Regions from separate parts of the Pontibacter toksunensis genome, predicted to be linked through region 2. Evidence: riboswitches for the same ligand, from Rfam matches in the RefSeq annotation. Region 2 holds a riboswitch; each other region holds the start of a gene.
What was found. Region 2 has a riboswitch for S-adenosylmethionine ahead of ACFS7Z_RS23925 (O-acetylhomoserine aminocarboxypropyltransferase/cysteine synthase family protein). Riboswitches for the same ligand answer to the same signal wherever they lie in the genome.

Region 1 (5,166 bases), on a different contig from region 2:
TCCCCTTTTCTACCAACTGCCGGCACTGTCTCCAGCGCGTTGAACAGGTGGTCTTTCTCACTCTGCTTCTTTACATAGGTATCGATAAGGAGCGAATACGTTTCAGAGTGGATGTTCTCCATCATGATCTGGAAGCCATAGAAGCAACGCGCCTCCGGTATCTGCACCTCGTTCATGAAGTTTACGGCCAAGTTCTCATTCACAATGCCGTCTGAGGCTGCGAAGAAAGCCAGTACGTGGCTGATGAAGTGGCGCTCGCCATCGTTCAGGTTTTCCCAGTCTTTCAGGTCCTGGCCCAGATCGATTTCTTCGGCTGTCCAGAAGCTGGCTTCTGCCTGCTTATACATCTGCCACACCTTATCATTCTGAATCGGAAACAAGACGAAGCGGTTTGGATTCTCTTTCAGTATTGGCTCCATATCATGCATAATTTTTAAAGTTTAAAGAATTAGTTTTAGAACGTTTGCTCTAAAAACTCCTTGTATCTGTATTTGTTCATCGGCTGGTGAGGCTGCTGAGCCAACTACATCAGGAGTTCAAATATATAGAATTGAACTTGAAAGTTGGGGCGAAAGTTGTTCAATTTATGCACACCCTCTCAGATGGTGCTTAGGGGCATATTCAGGGGTTAATACACATAGTTATCCACACCGTGGATAACACACATAGTATAGCTAAAATATTGAGATGTATGTATATAACAGCTGTTACAGGGCCATTCTTGAACCATAAAGGCTACAAAAACAGCTTTTTAGACCCCCGGCTGTTTATACGTGTTAATAAGAAAGCAAAAGCAGTTAATTTATGTCAGAAGCAGAAGTAATACACCTTATTTTTAGTGCAATTTGTGGAAAACGCAAAAGTTGACAAACCTGCACAATCCACTACAAAACAGCACCTTGTGCAGGTTTTTAACAAGCTGCCAAAACTTACACGGAGATGTCAACAGCGTTATCCACAAATTTACTGTTGCCAAGGTGCAGCGCAAAAACAAATTGTAGCACAAGCCATTGCAAATTTAAAATAAGACCCGTACCTTTGCGGACTAAATCTTTTAAACATACATTGAAGCTGATGTACGCAATTGTAGAAATCGCAGGTCAACAGACCAAAGTAGAGAGCGGCAAGTTCATCTACGCTAACAAGCTTTCCGGCAATGAGGGTGACGCCGTTGAGTTCACCAATGTTCTTCTTACTGATGATAACGGCACTGTTACTTTAGGTGCACCTTTCGTTAGCGGTGTTAAGGTAACAGGTAAAATCCTTACCCCGATGGTGAAAGGCGACAAAGTAATCGTTTTCAAAAAGAAGAGAAGAAAAGGATACCGCAAGAAGAATGGCCACCGCCAGCAATTCACGAAGGTCCTGATCGAGAGCATTGGTTAAGCAGTAAGAAGAAATTTATTTTAAAATCTTTTCAGGCTTAGCTCGCTAACCTGAAGTAAAGTAAAAAGACATGGCACACAAAAAAGGAGCAGGTAGTTCTAATAACGGCCGCGAGTCGCATTCTAAACGACTTGGTGTTAAAATTTACGGTGGCCAGAACATCATCGCTGGTAACATCATTGTAAGACAAAGAGGTACTGCACACCACCCAAGCACAAACGTGGGTATTGGCAAAGACCACACACTGTTCGCGCTGACTGACGGCGTGGTGCAGTTCAGAAAAGGAAAGAAGAATCGTTCTTACGTTTCTGTAGTTCCTAAAACAACAGAAGCTGAGGCATAAGCATCACTGCAAGCTGCTTACTAAAGCAGTACCGATTTGAGAAAGGGTTGCCATACGGTAACCCTTTCTTTTTACCCACAACCAACTGCAGACTTATTTTAAGCAATATATTTCGTTTTTATACATATATATGCTTAACTTGCAGCTTCTTATCAAGAAAGACCGAGGGATAGGGCCCCATGACGTCTTAGCAACCTTGTAAAAGCTTGGTGCTAACTCCCTTCCTGCGTACATGCCAGGAAAAGATAAGGAATGTACTCCTCCCCAGGTGTCTTTCTTGATAAGCCGAATAATGAAGACTTACGAGAAGATAGAAGACACCGAAAATGACAAAACACCCCATTCATAGTTTGCTGAAAGAGCGTGTGCTCGTGCTGGATGGCGCGATGGGCACCATGATTCAGCGTTACCAGCTTTCAGAAGCAGATTTTCGTGGCGAGCGCTTCAAAGATCATCCCAGCGACCTGAAAGGCAATAACGACCTGCTTTCCATCACCCGCCCGGACATTATCAAGGCCATACACGTTGAATACCTGAACGCCGGCGCCGACATTGTGGAAACCAACACCTTCAGCGGCACCCGCATTGCCATGGCCGATTACCACATGGAGGACTTGGTGTATGAACTGAACTATGAATCGGCAAGGCTGGCCCGTGAGGCAGCAGACGAGGTAACAGCCCAGAACCCGGATAAGCAGCGTTTTGTAGCAGGTGCCATTGGCCCGACCAACCGAACGGCTTCTCTCTCTCCGGATGTAAACAACCCTGGCTACCGCGCTATCACTTTCGACCAGTTGGTGGAAGCATACTATGAGCAGGTGCGCGGTCTGGTAGATGGTGGCTGCGATGTGCTGTTGATAGAAACGGTGTTTGATACGCTAAACTGCAAGGCTGCCCTTTTTGCCGCCGAGCAATTCGTGCAGGATGGCGGCAAAAAACTGCCCATCATGGTATCCGGCACTATCACGGATGCCAGTGGCCGTACGTTGTCTGGCCAGACGGTAGAGGCTTTCTGGAATTCCATCTCCCATGCCCCTATTATCAGCATTGGTTTTAACTGTGCCCTCGGCGCACGCCAGCTGAAAACACACATCCAGGAGCTGTCCCGTATTGCGGATGTGCACATCAGTGCCTACCCAAATGCCGGCCTGCCAAATGCCTTTGGTGGCTACGATGAGACGGCAGACGAGATGGGTGCCATTGTAGAGGAGTACCTGAAAGAGGGCCTGATAAATATATTGGGTGGCTGCTGCGGCACCACACCGGATCACATCCGCCGCATTGCGGAACTTTCTGCCAAACACAAACCACGTGTAGTTCCTGTACTGCCTCCTTACTCGCGCTTCAGCGGACTAGAGCCACTCACCATCACACCAGAATCCCTGTTTGTGAATGTGGGGGAGCGCACGAATGTGACGGGTTCCAAGAAATTTGCCCGCCTGATTGTAAACGGCGAGTTTGAAGAGGCCCTGTCGGTAGCGCAGCAGCAGGTAGAAGGTGGCGCGCAGATCATCGACGTGAACATGGACGAAGGCATGCTGGACTCTGAGGAGGCCATGACCAACTTCCTGCACCTGATTGCCTCCGAGCCGGATATCTCTAAGCTGCCGATCATGATCGACTCGTCTAAGTGGACGGTGCTGGAGGCAGGCCTGAAGTGCGTGCAGGGCAAATCTATCGTCAACTCTATCTCCTTGAAAGAAGGGGAGGAAAACTTTAAGGCGCAGGCCCGCAAAGTTCGCCAGTATGGTGCCGCTGCCGTAGTGATGGCGTTTGACGAGGAAGGCCAGGCCGATACTTTAGAGCGAAGAATCGAAATATGTGGACGTGCCTACCGCATCCTGACAGAGGAAGTAGGCTTCCCGCCACAGGACATCATTTTCGACCCGAATGTATTAGCCATTGCCACCGGTATAGAAGAGCATAATAACTATGCAGTAGAGTACCTGGAGTCGGTGAAATGGATAAAGGCTAACCTGCCGCACGCTTTGATAAGTGGTGGGGTGAGCAACCTGTCGTTCTCGTTCCGCGGCAACGACCTGGTGCGTGAGGCCATGCACACCGTGTTCCTGTACTATGCGGTGCAGGCTGGTATGGACATGGGTATTGTGAACGCGGGTATGATGGGCGTGTACGATGAGATTCCAAAAGACCTGCGCGACCTGATTGAGGATGTGATCTTTAACCGCCACCCGGATGCCACTGAGAAACTGGTAAACTATGCCGATACAGTAAAAGGCAAAGGCAAAACAGCCGCAGGAGCAGATACTGCCTGGCGCGATGCCCTTGTGGAGGAGCGTCTAAAGCATGCCCTGGTAAAAGGCATTGTAGAGTTTATAGAAGAAGACACCGAAGAAGCCCGCCAGAAAGCCACCAGAACGCTTGATGTAATTGAAGGACCGTTGATGGCGGGTATGACAGTGGTTGGTGACTTATTTGGAGCAGGTAAGATGTTCCTGCCTCAGGTAGTGAAAAGTGCCCGCGTGATGAAAAAGTCTGTGGCTTACCTGCTGCCTTTTATGGAGAAGGAAAAGCTGGCATCCGATACATCCAAATCAACGGCAGGCACCATTTTGATGGCTACTGTGAAAGGAGATGTACATGACATCGGCAAGAACATTGTGGGTGTAGTGCTGGCCTGTAACAACTATGAGGTGATTGACCTCGGTGTGATGGTGTCGCTGGACAAGATTTTATCAGAGGCCGAGGCACAAAAGGTAGACATCATCGGCCTGAGTGGTCTGATTACGCCTTCGCTGGATGAGATGGTGTATGTAGCGCAGGAAATGGAGCGAAGAGGCATGAAAATTCCGCTGTTGATTGGTGGCGCTACGACTTCCAGGGTACACACAGCCGTAAAAATTGCGCCGCAATACAGTGGGCCGGTGGTGCACGTGCACGATGCCTCCCGCAGTGTAACGGTAGTGGGTAGCCTGCTGGGCAGCAACAAGGCAGAATATATAGCCGAAATCAGAGCCGAGTATCAGCAACTGCGTGAAGACCATCTGAGTCGCACCAAAGACCGCGCTTTTGCCTCTATTGAAGAAGCACGTGCCAACAAGTTCAAGGTAGACTGGGAGGCCACACAACCAACTAAACCAAGCTTCCTTGGCAACAAGGCATTTAATAATTACCCGCTTTCCGAAATTGTGCCTTACATCGACTGGACGCCGTTCTTCCATACCTGGGAGCTGAAGCGGCAGTATCCGAAGATCTTGGATGATGCGGAATACGGAACAGAGGCGCGTAAACTGTTTGCTGATGCACAGCAACTGCTGCAGCAGATTGTAGATGAGAAACTTTTAGAAGCGCGTGCGGTGGTAGGTTTCTACCCTGCCAACGTGGAAGCCGATGATACCATAGAAGTGTATACCGATGATTCACGTGAAAACGTGCTGACAGAATTCCACACGCTGCGGCAGCAAGGCAAGAAAGGC
Region 2 (5,166 bases):
CTATATTAAGAATGGCCAGAACACCAACTTTGCTATTCTGGATGCTGGCATGACGGAGCTTATACGCCCCGCCCTGTACCAGTCGTACCATAAGATAGAGAACCTGACAAGCGATAAAACAGAGGCCCGATACGATGTGGTGGGTCCTATCTGTGAGTCGTCAGACTGCTTTGGCAAAGCTGTTATGCTTCCTGAAACTCAGCGAGGTGATTTGATAGCCATACGTACAGCAGGTGCATATGGTGAAGTGATGGCCTCTTCGTATAATCTGCGCAACAAAGCAAAGGCAGTATACCTTTAAGAAATAAACAGGTACAAAAAGAAAGCCCGGCTTCTGATCAGAAGCCGGGCTTTCTTTTTGTACCTGTTTATTTACCTACCTTCAATTTAATCCAGCGATACGATGAAGTCTGGTTCTGCCTGCGCAATACCTTTCTGACCGTGCAGGTAGTTTGCAAAGGCTAATGCATTGCCTTTAGAAGAATCGTCTACTTTTAATAGATACACATCATTTCCAAGTGATTTCAGCACTTGAGCATTGTACTGTTCCGCGAGTTGCTGGAGTGCAGCAGATTCTCCTTTTTCCATGGTAACAATAACCTGGTTGCTGACACCAACCAAACTATTGCCGTCTCTGAAATAAGGTGCCGCATAGCTGATGTTAGGGTCCTGTGCCAAATGCTGCAAAGCCTGTTCAACCTGGTTGCAGTTCAAGCCATCTACCAGTTCAATGCTGTGCAGCAGCGTTACGCCCGTTGCTAACTGCCCGCTTTTATTTTTAACAAACCCATACTGCGCCAATGTTTGCTGCTCCTGCTCAGCAGACAAGCCGCTCACAAAAGAAACCAACACGACTTTCGTATACACATTTCCAAGCGTCTTCTGCTGTTGATTAGTGAAATATGTATAGTTTGTAAATGCCTGTCCTGCCTGTGCTTTTAATAAATTTGGACCAGCTTTTATGTTTCGTATTGGTGCAGGTCCGTCCTGCCTGCAGGATGTAAAAACTAAGAGTAGAGTGAGGTAGGTGAAAATAGGAATAATGGTTCTTTTCATATCCGTACAAATTATATCGCCTTCTGATATTTATAGTACGGTCAAACCTATTTTAAAGCTAAAAAAAAGTCTGTTAATACAGATATTTATTAGTGCAGATTAAGCAAATACTACAATTTTTCCAATATTTTGCACAATATCAATTAATAAGAACAAATATCACTTTTTGCTGTTCATTATAGTTATTCTGTTACTATAGAAATGAGCTCCAAAGATCTGCCAGAGCCTGCCATTCAGTTGCTTGCGCTTCTTCTGAACCATGCTCCCGGCGCTTCTGAAGATCCTGCCCGCGGAACAGTTGACTGCTCCTGCACTTTAGAGTTATAGTGCAGGTCAGGTTGTGAGTACCACGGATGCTCCAAAGAGGCTTCTGCTAATCTTAAAAAAGTGTAACAGAGGCAGAAGGTAAAGACAAATTTTACATACACTTTTCTGCCTTGAAAGCAGCAGGCTTTACCAGCTCTATAAACTGCTTCTTCCGTTGTAGTTTATAGAGTACCCTGTATTTAATGAACACGCAACAGCAGCATTATAAAGCCTGCTATGCTACACCTCCACTCCGTTCTACCGCTCTTCGCGTTCGTAAGACAGCTCCTCCAGCCTCTCCTCTTCTTCGTAGAAAGTTACAATGGCCTCCTTTAGCTGAGGAAACTCCACCAGAAAGCCATCATGCCCATAGTCGGACTGAATGAGGTAGAAGGAGGACAGAGCTACATGCTCGTGCAAAAACTGCTGCTCCCCCACCGGGAACAGGAGGTCTGTGTTCACTCCCACGATAAGTGTCCGTGCTTTTAGCTGCGCCAGTGCCCGCTCCAGCCCGCCCCTGTCGCGGCCAACGTTATGAGAATCCATTGCTTTGGAAAGCAGCCAATAGGTGTAAGCATTAAAGCGTTTAGCTATTTTTTCGCCCTGGTGCACCTGGTAGCTGGAAGCCCGGAAATCATCGGTGATGCTGTTGCCAGGTTCCTGCTGCGTTGCAGCATACGTGTTGTAGTGCCGGTACGACAACATGGCAATCGCCCTGGCTGTCTTCAAACCCTCTAATCCGGCTGTCTCACTTGCTGTTGCCCAGGTGGGGTCCTGGCGGATAGCCATGCGCTGCGTTTCGTTAAAGGCGATGCCCCAGGGAGAATGGCGTGCATTGGAGGCCACATGAATCAGTCGCTCGAATACATCAGGCTTCAGCAAGGCCCACTCCAGTGCCTGCTGTCCTCCCAGAGACCCTCCTATCAGGGTATGCACCTGTTCCAGCCCCAGGTCCTGCCGCAGCAGATCGAAAGCAGATACCACATCACGGTTAGTAACTTGCGGAAAGGTATGGAAATACGGCTGCTGCGTTTCCGGGTTAATGCTGAACGGCCCGGTAGAACCGTAGCAGCCACCCAGTGTGTTGGCGCAGATTACAAACCACTCCTGCGGGTCATACAGCTTTCCCTCCCCGAAGAGGTCACACCACCAGTCGGTAAAGTCAGAGCTGCCGGTCAAGGCATGGCACACCCACACCACGTTGCTGCGCTGTGGGTTTAGCGTACCATAGCTTGTATAGGCAAGCTGGAAGCCGGGCAATGTGGCACCCGACTCCAGCGTAAAAGTGTTATTGTATTCAAAAACGTGATGTGATAGCATATTCTATTGTTATAACGCGGGCTCCGACTGAACCTCCTGTACTTTAGCAAAAGCCTGCTCAAAATCGGCTTTAATGTCTTCAATGTGTTCAATACCTGCTGACACCCGCAGTTGCGTTGGCTCTACACCAGCCTCCAGTTGTTCGGCATCAGACAGCTGCTGGTGCGTGGTAGAGGCAGGGTGAATGATAAGAGTTTTGGCATCACCCACGTTGGCTAAGTGGCTCACCAGTTTCAGGCTGTTCACAAAAGCCTCTGCCTGCTGTCTGTCTCCTCCTTTAATTTTAAACGAGAGCACGCCCCCAAAGCCACGCTTCAGGTACTTCTTCGCCAGTCCATGGTAGTTGCTGCTCTCCAGCCCCGGGTAATTCACTGACTCCACCTGCTCATGCTGCTCCAGCCATTGTGCCAGTTCCAGCGCATTCTGTACCGTCCTTTCGAGGCGCAGCGAAAGTGTTTCGAGGCCTTGCAGCAACAGGAAAGAGTTGAACGGACTAAGAGCCGGCCCAAAATCGCGCAGGCCTTCTACACGGACACGTATGGCGAAAGCGATGTTACCGAAAGGCCCGTCTGTACCGAATATATCCCAGAACTTCATGCCATGGTAGCCTTCCGATGGCTCAGAGAACTGCGGAAATTTGCCGTTACCCCAGTTGAAGTTACCGCCATCCACAATCACACCCCCAATGCTGGTACCATGGCCACCTATCCATTTTGTGGCTGACTCCACCACCACGTTGGCCCCATGCTCCAGCGGGCGGAACAGGTAACCGCCAGCGCCAAAAGTATTGTCCACGATAAGCGGTAAATCATGCTTTCGTGCCAGCGCAGCAATTGCCTCAAAATCCGGAATATTAAAGCGCGGGTTGCCAATTGTTTCTAAATAAATTGCCTTCGTCTTGTCATCGATCAGCTTCTCATAACTTTCCACCTCGTCGTTCTTAGCAAAGCGCGATTCTATACCCAGGCGCTTCAGCGATACTTTAAACTGGTTGTAAGTACCGCCATACAAAAACTTTGTGGACACAAAGTTATCACCGGACTCCATAATGTTGCTCAGTGCAAGAAACTGTGCGGCCTGTCCTGATGCCACTGCCACAGCTGCAGCTCCGCCTTCAAGGGCAGCTATCCGCTTCTCGAACACATCTGTGGTCGGGTTCATAATGCGGGTATAGATGTTGCCAAATTCCTTCAGGGCAAACAAATTAGCCCCGTGCTCTGCATTTTTAAAGGCATAGGAGGTGGTCTGGTAAATGGGTACGGCACGAGACTGTGTGGTCGGATCGATTTGCTGGCCTGCGTGTAGCTGTAGTGTTTCGAAGTGGAGTGTGTTAGACATGGCTGTTCAGTTTATAGATTATAAAGATTGGTTTGAAGAAAAAGTCCGAAAATGTTAGAAGAAAATGGTGTTACAGGGGGTATGCCTGTGACCGATAAGGTATAGCGAAAGGATTAGCTTAGCAACAACAGCAACGCATGGCACACGGGGAGTTGCGCATGTGTTTTGCAGGCCGGGCTAAAAAAAGTTGCCGCGACAGAAAGGCTGCCAGGGAGGATGATAAAAAATGTAGTCTTGAATTGATTCCCTTATTCATGATCGTATCAATTTATATTCTTCCGGATGTTCCGGAATCAGGATTTAGCACCTTAACCTCGTTAGTTAGGTTGCTAGAGTTTCTCAGAGCCTGTCTCTCCACTCTTCTTTATAAATCAAATCCCGATGGGATAATTGACTTGATGTTGCAATTATAAAGCGCCAAAGGAGCAAATCCAAATAAAATATAAAATTTTTAGATCCTCTCTGTCCGCGATTTCTTTCAGTCCTACGGCAGCACACTATTTTAGTTGCTTTACCACTGAAGCCAGCAAGGTGATGTAACGGAATGGCAGAGAAGAACATGCTTTTTGCCGCTACAGTTATACTATTCTGTTGATGCTTGAAAAAGAGAGTTTCAGCCCCCTGCAGAAGGCGCAGGATAAGCAGCAAGCTGTTATCTGCTTAGCATATAAAAGATAGCTTCGATAATCTAAAACCCAAACCCGCCATCTCAGTATAATACAATATTATTCCGTGCCTATATTTTAGGCTTATCAGGCAGCTGGCAGCAACCTGCAGAAATATTTCCGGGCGGCTAAAATATAATTACCTTTGCCTGCTTAAAACAACACTGTATTTATGGAGGCCATAAAAGAAACCAATTTCTCCTTTGCCGGCCAAACCGGCTTTTACAGAGGCAAGGTTCGCGATGTGTATTATTTTGAAGACAAACTGGCCATAGTTGCCACTGACCGTATTTCTGCTTTTGATGTGGTACTGCCAAGGGCCATTCCTTTCAAAGGACAGGTGCTGAACCAGATTGCCAGCCTTAACCTGAAGGCTACTTCCGACATTGTGCCGAACTGGGTGATTTCCACCCCAGACCCGAATGTAACCATCGGCTATAAGTGTAAGCCCTTTAAGGTGGAGATGGTTATCAGGGGCTAC
Region 3 (5,166 bases), on a different contig from region 2:
GTTTCCTATATGTGAGACCTGAGGTGGTCCTGGTAACCGCCCAGGTGCTGGTCCTGGCTCCCGCTGAACACCCCATTCTTTTATGCTGAAGGCGCGATGTTGGGCCATGGACCGCAGTTCTTTTTGCAAAAAACTGCGGTCATTCCTGCGCCTCCTACATTCCTCTCAGATGAGAAGCGATTGGTTACATCAGGGTAACCCCTTATTGGGAGCGCCAGCCAGGAATTTGTTCCGGCGGGCTAGCGTTCATGTAGAACTCTGTACGATGTCAGCGGTTCTGCTTTGATGAGCGTGTCGGTGCCTATATATTCATTGTTTTTGTTCCAGTACCACTTGCGCACCTTCGGTATCCTGACGCCGTCTACAACTACCTCCTCTTCCAGCAGAATATACTCTCCGCTTTCAGGCTGCCCGTGGTTGAAGCGGTAGGCCTCCATTGCGTGCGTTTCTGGGTCAAGGTAGAAGAACCAGTTGTCGGTGCCTACGGCAGCATCGTAGTTTACCTGCAGTACCTTGTAATTTTTTCCCTCGAGCTCCTCGTTTTTAGCAGCATCGGTTACGTTTACTCCATCATCTGTCAGCTTCATAGGAAGGCCATAGAGGTAGCCGTAAAAGCTGTGGACCCTTTGCGCGGCTTCGGGAGTCAAATCGTATTTTTCCCGGTCCTCTGCGCTTATATCTTCTTTGCCGCCCAGCAGGTAAAACTCCTTGCCATCCGAAATGCCTTTTACCACCTCTTTCCCGTCCTGGCGGCTGATGTGGGCGAAGTAACCGGTGCTGTTGTCTATCTCTATCTCGAAGGTTTTCTCTTTCCCGGCCGTGTCGGCAGAGCTAAGATAAAGGCGGGTTTTCAGTTGCGGCCAATTGCCCTCGGGATCATGGTAAGCCAACGTTCTTTCAAGCAGTTCTGAATCAACTTTTGGCTTCGACTGGCAAAAGCTTAGCAGCAGTAAAACCATCAGACCGGTTATGTGCAGAAGGTATAGGGAAATTTTATAACTCATGGGATAAAGTCAATACGAAAGACAACGCTACAAAGCTAAACTATTCCGGAAACCTATTTATAAACGCCCAAAGGCCCTATAGACCTACTCATACGGTTAATGACTTTTCCAGGCTATCTCGAAAAGGCCGCTTTCTTGAACGGTACAAAGCAACGTTTACAGTTTCCTATCGCAGGTAAAGATTTAGGTGCATTTATTAACGAAGCACCTGTTAACAGTGTCTGCTTTGGTTTACTGATCCTGTCATCAGTCTCCTGAACGAGACCTTACCAGATCAACCTATATTTGCAGGCGATGGTTGCTGAGGGTTGAAGGCTTTGATAACGGAATCAGAGAAACGCTCCATCTCCTCTAGCTGCGGGCTGCTCTGCAGCAGGAAGAAGTCTACGCCCACTTTCTCAAACTCCCCGATAAGGTCCTGGATCTTTGCCGGTGTACCCACCAAACCCGTTCTTAATCCGCGGTTCGTTACTGAATAATCCTGCAGCGACAGCTCCTGCTCCAGCTGCGTTCCCGCCAGCCACTGCTGATAGTTGTCGTAGCCGGCGGCAGACGCCTTCACGTCTGTAATGCGGTCCAGCTCCTGCTTTGCCTCTGCCTCAGAGTCACGCACTATGCTGTAGGCTGCCACACCGTACTTCATCGGCGGCAGACCCAGCGCCTCGCGGCGGCGGCGCATGTCGGCGATGCGGTCCCCTGTGCTTTCAGGAGAATCGCCGTGCATCACATAGCCGTCGCACTGCGTGCTGATAAGCGTTTTGGCTGCTTCCGACTCCCCGCCTGCGTAAATGAATGGCTTCTTGGCTGGCTTTGGCTGCAGGATGTTGTCCTCCACCTTATAGTACTTGCCCTCATAGGTGAAGTGGTCTTTCTCCCACACATTCGTCACCACGTCCAGCCACTCCTTGGTGCGGGCGTAGCGGTCGTCGTGCTGCTCAAAGTGAATGCCGTACTTGGTCGCCTCATCGCGCCACCACGACGACACCACATTCAGCGAAAGTCTGCCGTTGCTGATCAGGTCAATGTTTGCAGCCTGCTTGGCCAACTGTGCCGGGTTGTGGAAAGTAGGCCGCACCGCCACCATTATTTCCAGTTGTTCCGTAACAGCCGCCAGGGCCGCCGCCGTAGACCAGGCATCCAGAGAAGGAGCCGCCTGTCCTTTTATGTCGTTCAGGTACAGCTCTGCAATAAGGGAGAGGCTGTAGCCCCAGTCCTCACTTCTTTGAGCCAATGTTTTCACATAATCCCAGGAGGTGTCCATGCCCTCGTCGGGAATGTTCCGGAGCCATCCTCCGAAAACAGGTAACCAATATCCGAACTCCATCTTATGCCTCCTGTAGTTTAAGTTGCGCTTTCTTTTCAAGGTAATCCACTAGGCGAGCGTGCGGGTTAAAGCCAATCACGTTCACAGCGTCTGCCACAAAGTTCGACAGCGCATTTACGTCATAATAGTAAATCTGGCCATCACGCTCGTCTACCATGTACTCGATACCACCCACATCGATACCAGCTTCCTGCACAATACGCTCAATGGCATCAATTACTTCCTGCTCTGGCGTAAAAGCCTCTACTTTCAAGCCGTTCTTCGGTGCATCCAGGGCACAGGCGTTGCGGGTCAGTTCTTTGCCGTTCGTCGTCTGGCAGATATCAGCAGGGCAGAGGTTAAAGCTTTCCCCGTTGGTATACACTTTGATGGCATAAAGGTATTTGCCGCCCAGGGTTTCTACGCGGTTAATGTGTCCGCCGCGGGCCACCACGTACTCCTGCACCAGCGCTGTGTTGTCTATTCCCAGCTTCACTTCTCCGGCTTCTACCGCCTGGGCAAGTTCTTCGGCGGAGTCATAGCGCACGATGCCGGCACCGCTGCCGCCTATGTTCGCCTTCACCACCACCGGGTAACGAAGGCCATCCGCAGCTTTTACCGCCTGGGAAGGATGGTTGATGACACGGGCTTTCGGGTAAGGAAGCCCCAAACGCTCCAGCAGTGTTATCTGCAGGGCCTTTGATGTCTCGTACTGGAAAGCTTTATAGCCGTTTACCACCGGAATGCCACGCGCCTCTAATTGCGCCAGCAGGCCGAGTGTGTAAAAAATTCCCTGCTCGTTGTTGCGCAGGTAAGCAGATGGGCTCATGCGGTTAAAGAACAGGCTGTAAGGCAGTTCTTTCTGCGCCGGGTCATAGGTATGCTCAGCCGCGTTCAGGCGCTCATACGGTATACCACGGGCATCCAGTTCGTTAAACAAAGGTCGGAACCAGTCCGGGTGCTCATGGAAAATAGCGATGGGTTTATCTGATGAATAAGTTGACATAGGATTTCTTGCTTAAGTTTATGTATAATGCTGCTGATAGCAGCCGGTGTTATGAATTTAACTTTTATGAGTACCTGACGGATGAAAAGCCGCAGGTATAGTTCTAATCGGGTGAGGCGCTACTATAATTTGTACGGAAACATAGGCCACAGCTGTTTCTGAAGCTGCAGACGCTGGCGAATGGAGGTGACAAAGTGGTGAAAGGGTATCGCTTTACACCTACAGCCAGGGCAGCAGGATTAGCAACAACAGCAACAACAAGAAGTTGAGGTAGTAAATAAAGAGGTCTTACCGATGGTGTTGGACCGGTAAAATGTAGCTACCTGAACGGTAGAACTTGGTGAAAAGGTATTCTTCATGAATGCTAATTTATATGCCCTAAATAATTTTAGGCAGGATTTAGCACCTGGTTCTACAACTGGTTGCTAGAAGTTCACAGAGCCTGTTCTCTCCCTTCTTCTTTATAAATCAAATACGATGATAGGTAATTGACTTTACGGATGCAAAATTGGCAGGTGAGTTTCATAATTCCAAATTCTTCTAAATAAATAATGGAGGTACACAGAAGGAAGGCTACTGCTTCAGCCCTCCTAATAGCTGCGCCATGCACACTGAACAGGAAGCACCTGCACATCTTCAGGATAAAGTGAGATAGTGAAGTTATAGTCTTACAGCTCATTATTTGCAGTCTGTACCGGACTTAAAGGGAACAGCAATGTTCACTTTGGCAGAATCATAATGTACTCTTCTTGACTGAGTGTTATCTTTTGCTGCTTTCACGTCAACACTAAGGTTGTAGTACAGGTGGCCAATGATATAAGAGTTTACACTTAGTTTGCTAACTTAAATCCTTATGTGCATGGGAGGTGCTTTTCTACTTGCGCCTACCTCATCGACTCCGAGAGGTTAATCACGACCAGGTTAATAACCCAAGAAGTAGAGCAACTCCACAGGTCAATCCCGCTTAAGCTCTGATCCGATAGCGCAAGGCAACATATCCTGGCAGCCATAACAAGCCCTTGCTGTACTTAACCTTCCATTCTACAGCTACTATTCCTTCTTTGTCGCTATTGAGGAATTGCAGTTCTTCATATATCACATAGAGGGTAGAAAGCTTGAGAGTCAGGCGTAGCAAGCGCTTGAAACCATCTTATTGCGCTACTGCTCAGTTTCTGCCTGCCATGACTCCCCCGTCCACGTCCCAGATGGAGCCGGTTACCCAGGAGCTTTTATCTGTGAGCAGGAAATAAATGACATTGGCAACATCCTGCGCCCGCCCGACTCTTCCTATTGGGTGAAAGGAATTGAACCCCTGTAGTGCCTCCTCTATTTTATCTTCCTCAATGAAGGCAGCGTAAATAGGCGTTACCACCACTGCCGGGGAAACAGCATTGACGCGGATATTGTGGTCTGCCAGCTCCATGGCCAGGTGTTGGGTAAGGCTGTGCAGACCCGCCTTAGCCATGGAATACGCGGAGGAGGGAGTTGCCTTGATGGCTTGTTTGGCCCACATTGAGCCGATGTTAACGATGGACCCGCCTCCGTTGCCTATCATCACTCTGGCCACTTCCTGTGTGATGAAGAAGAAGGCTTTGTTGAATGCATGGTAGCGGTCATAGTCCTCCTCGGTATGCTCAAGGAACGGCTTTGGGCTGAAGTACCCTGCTGCGTTGAGCAGGTACTTTAAATCAGGAAACTCTGTCTTGAGGCTGCTGGTGAACTGCTGCACGTCAGGCAGGCTGCTCAGGTCTACGCCTACTGCATGGGCTTTACCATGAGCGGACAGCTCTTCCCTTGCCGCCTCTAGCTTCTTGCCTGGTCGGCCCATGATGATTACTTCAATGCCGCCTTTT

Region 1: linked by a shared signal. The riboswitch ahead of metH (methionine synthase) and the one ahead of ACFS7Z_RS23925 (O-acetylhomoserine aminocarboxypropyltransferase/cysteine synthase family protein) in region 2 are both predicted to bind S-adenosylmethionine.
Region 3: linked by a shared signal. The riboswitch ahead of ACFS7Z_RS26345 (ATP-grasp domain-containing protein) and the one ahead of ACFS7Z_RS23925 (O-acetylhomoserine aminocarboxypropyltransferase/cysteine synthase family protein) in region 2 are both predicted to bind S-adenosylmethionine.

The regions. Positions count from the first base shown of each region.
Region 1 covers NZ_JBHUOX010000021.1:47,206-52,371, reverse strand. Annotated here, with positions in the region: gene ACFS7Z_RS21325 (ribonucleoside-diphosphate reductase small subunit) at 1-428, opposite strand, end outside; gene rplU (50S ribosomal protein L21) at 1,075-1,386, shown strand; gene rpmA (50S ribosomal protein L27) at 1,457-1,729, shown strand; SAM riboswitch class I at 1,876-1,981, shown strand; gene metH (methionine synthase) at 2,056-5,166, shown strand, end outside.
Region 2 covers NZ_JBHUOX010000029.1:14,202-19,367, reverse strand. Annotated here, with positions in the region: gene lysA (diaminopimelate decarboxylase) at 1-301, shown strand, start outside; gene ACFS7Z_RS23940 (S8 family serine peptidase) at 388-1,056, opposite strand; gene ACFS7Z_RS23935 (hypothetical protein) at 1,258-1,383, shown strand; gene metX (homoserine O-acetyltransferase MetX) at 1,621-2,682, opposite strand; gene ACFS7Z_RS23925 (O-acetylhomoserine aminocarboxypropyltransferase/cysteine synthase family protein) at 2,692-4,020, opposite strand; SAM riboswitch class I at 4,286-4,393, opposite strand; gene ACFS7Z_RS23920 (phosphoribosylaminoimidazolesuccinocarboxamide synthase) at 4,858-5,166, shown strand, end outside.
Region 3 covers NZ_JBHUOX010000049.1:5,088-10,253, forward strand. Annotated here, with positions in the region: gene ACFS7Z_RS26335 (DUF6503 family protein) at 240-1,004, opposite strand; gene ACFS7Z_RS26340 (LLM class flavin-dependent oxidoreductase) at 1,279-2,328, opposite strand; gene ACFS7Z_RS26345 (ATP-grasp domain-containing protein) at 2,330-3,313, opposite strand; SAM riboswitch class I at 3,680-3,783, opposite strand; gene ACFS7Z_RS26350 (SDR family NAD(P)-dependent oxidoreductase) at 4,479-5,166, opposite strand, start outside.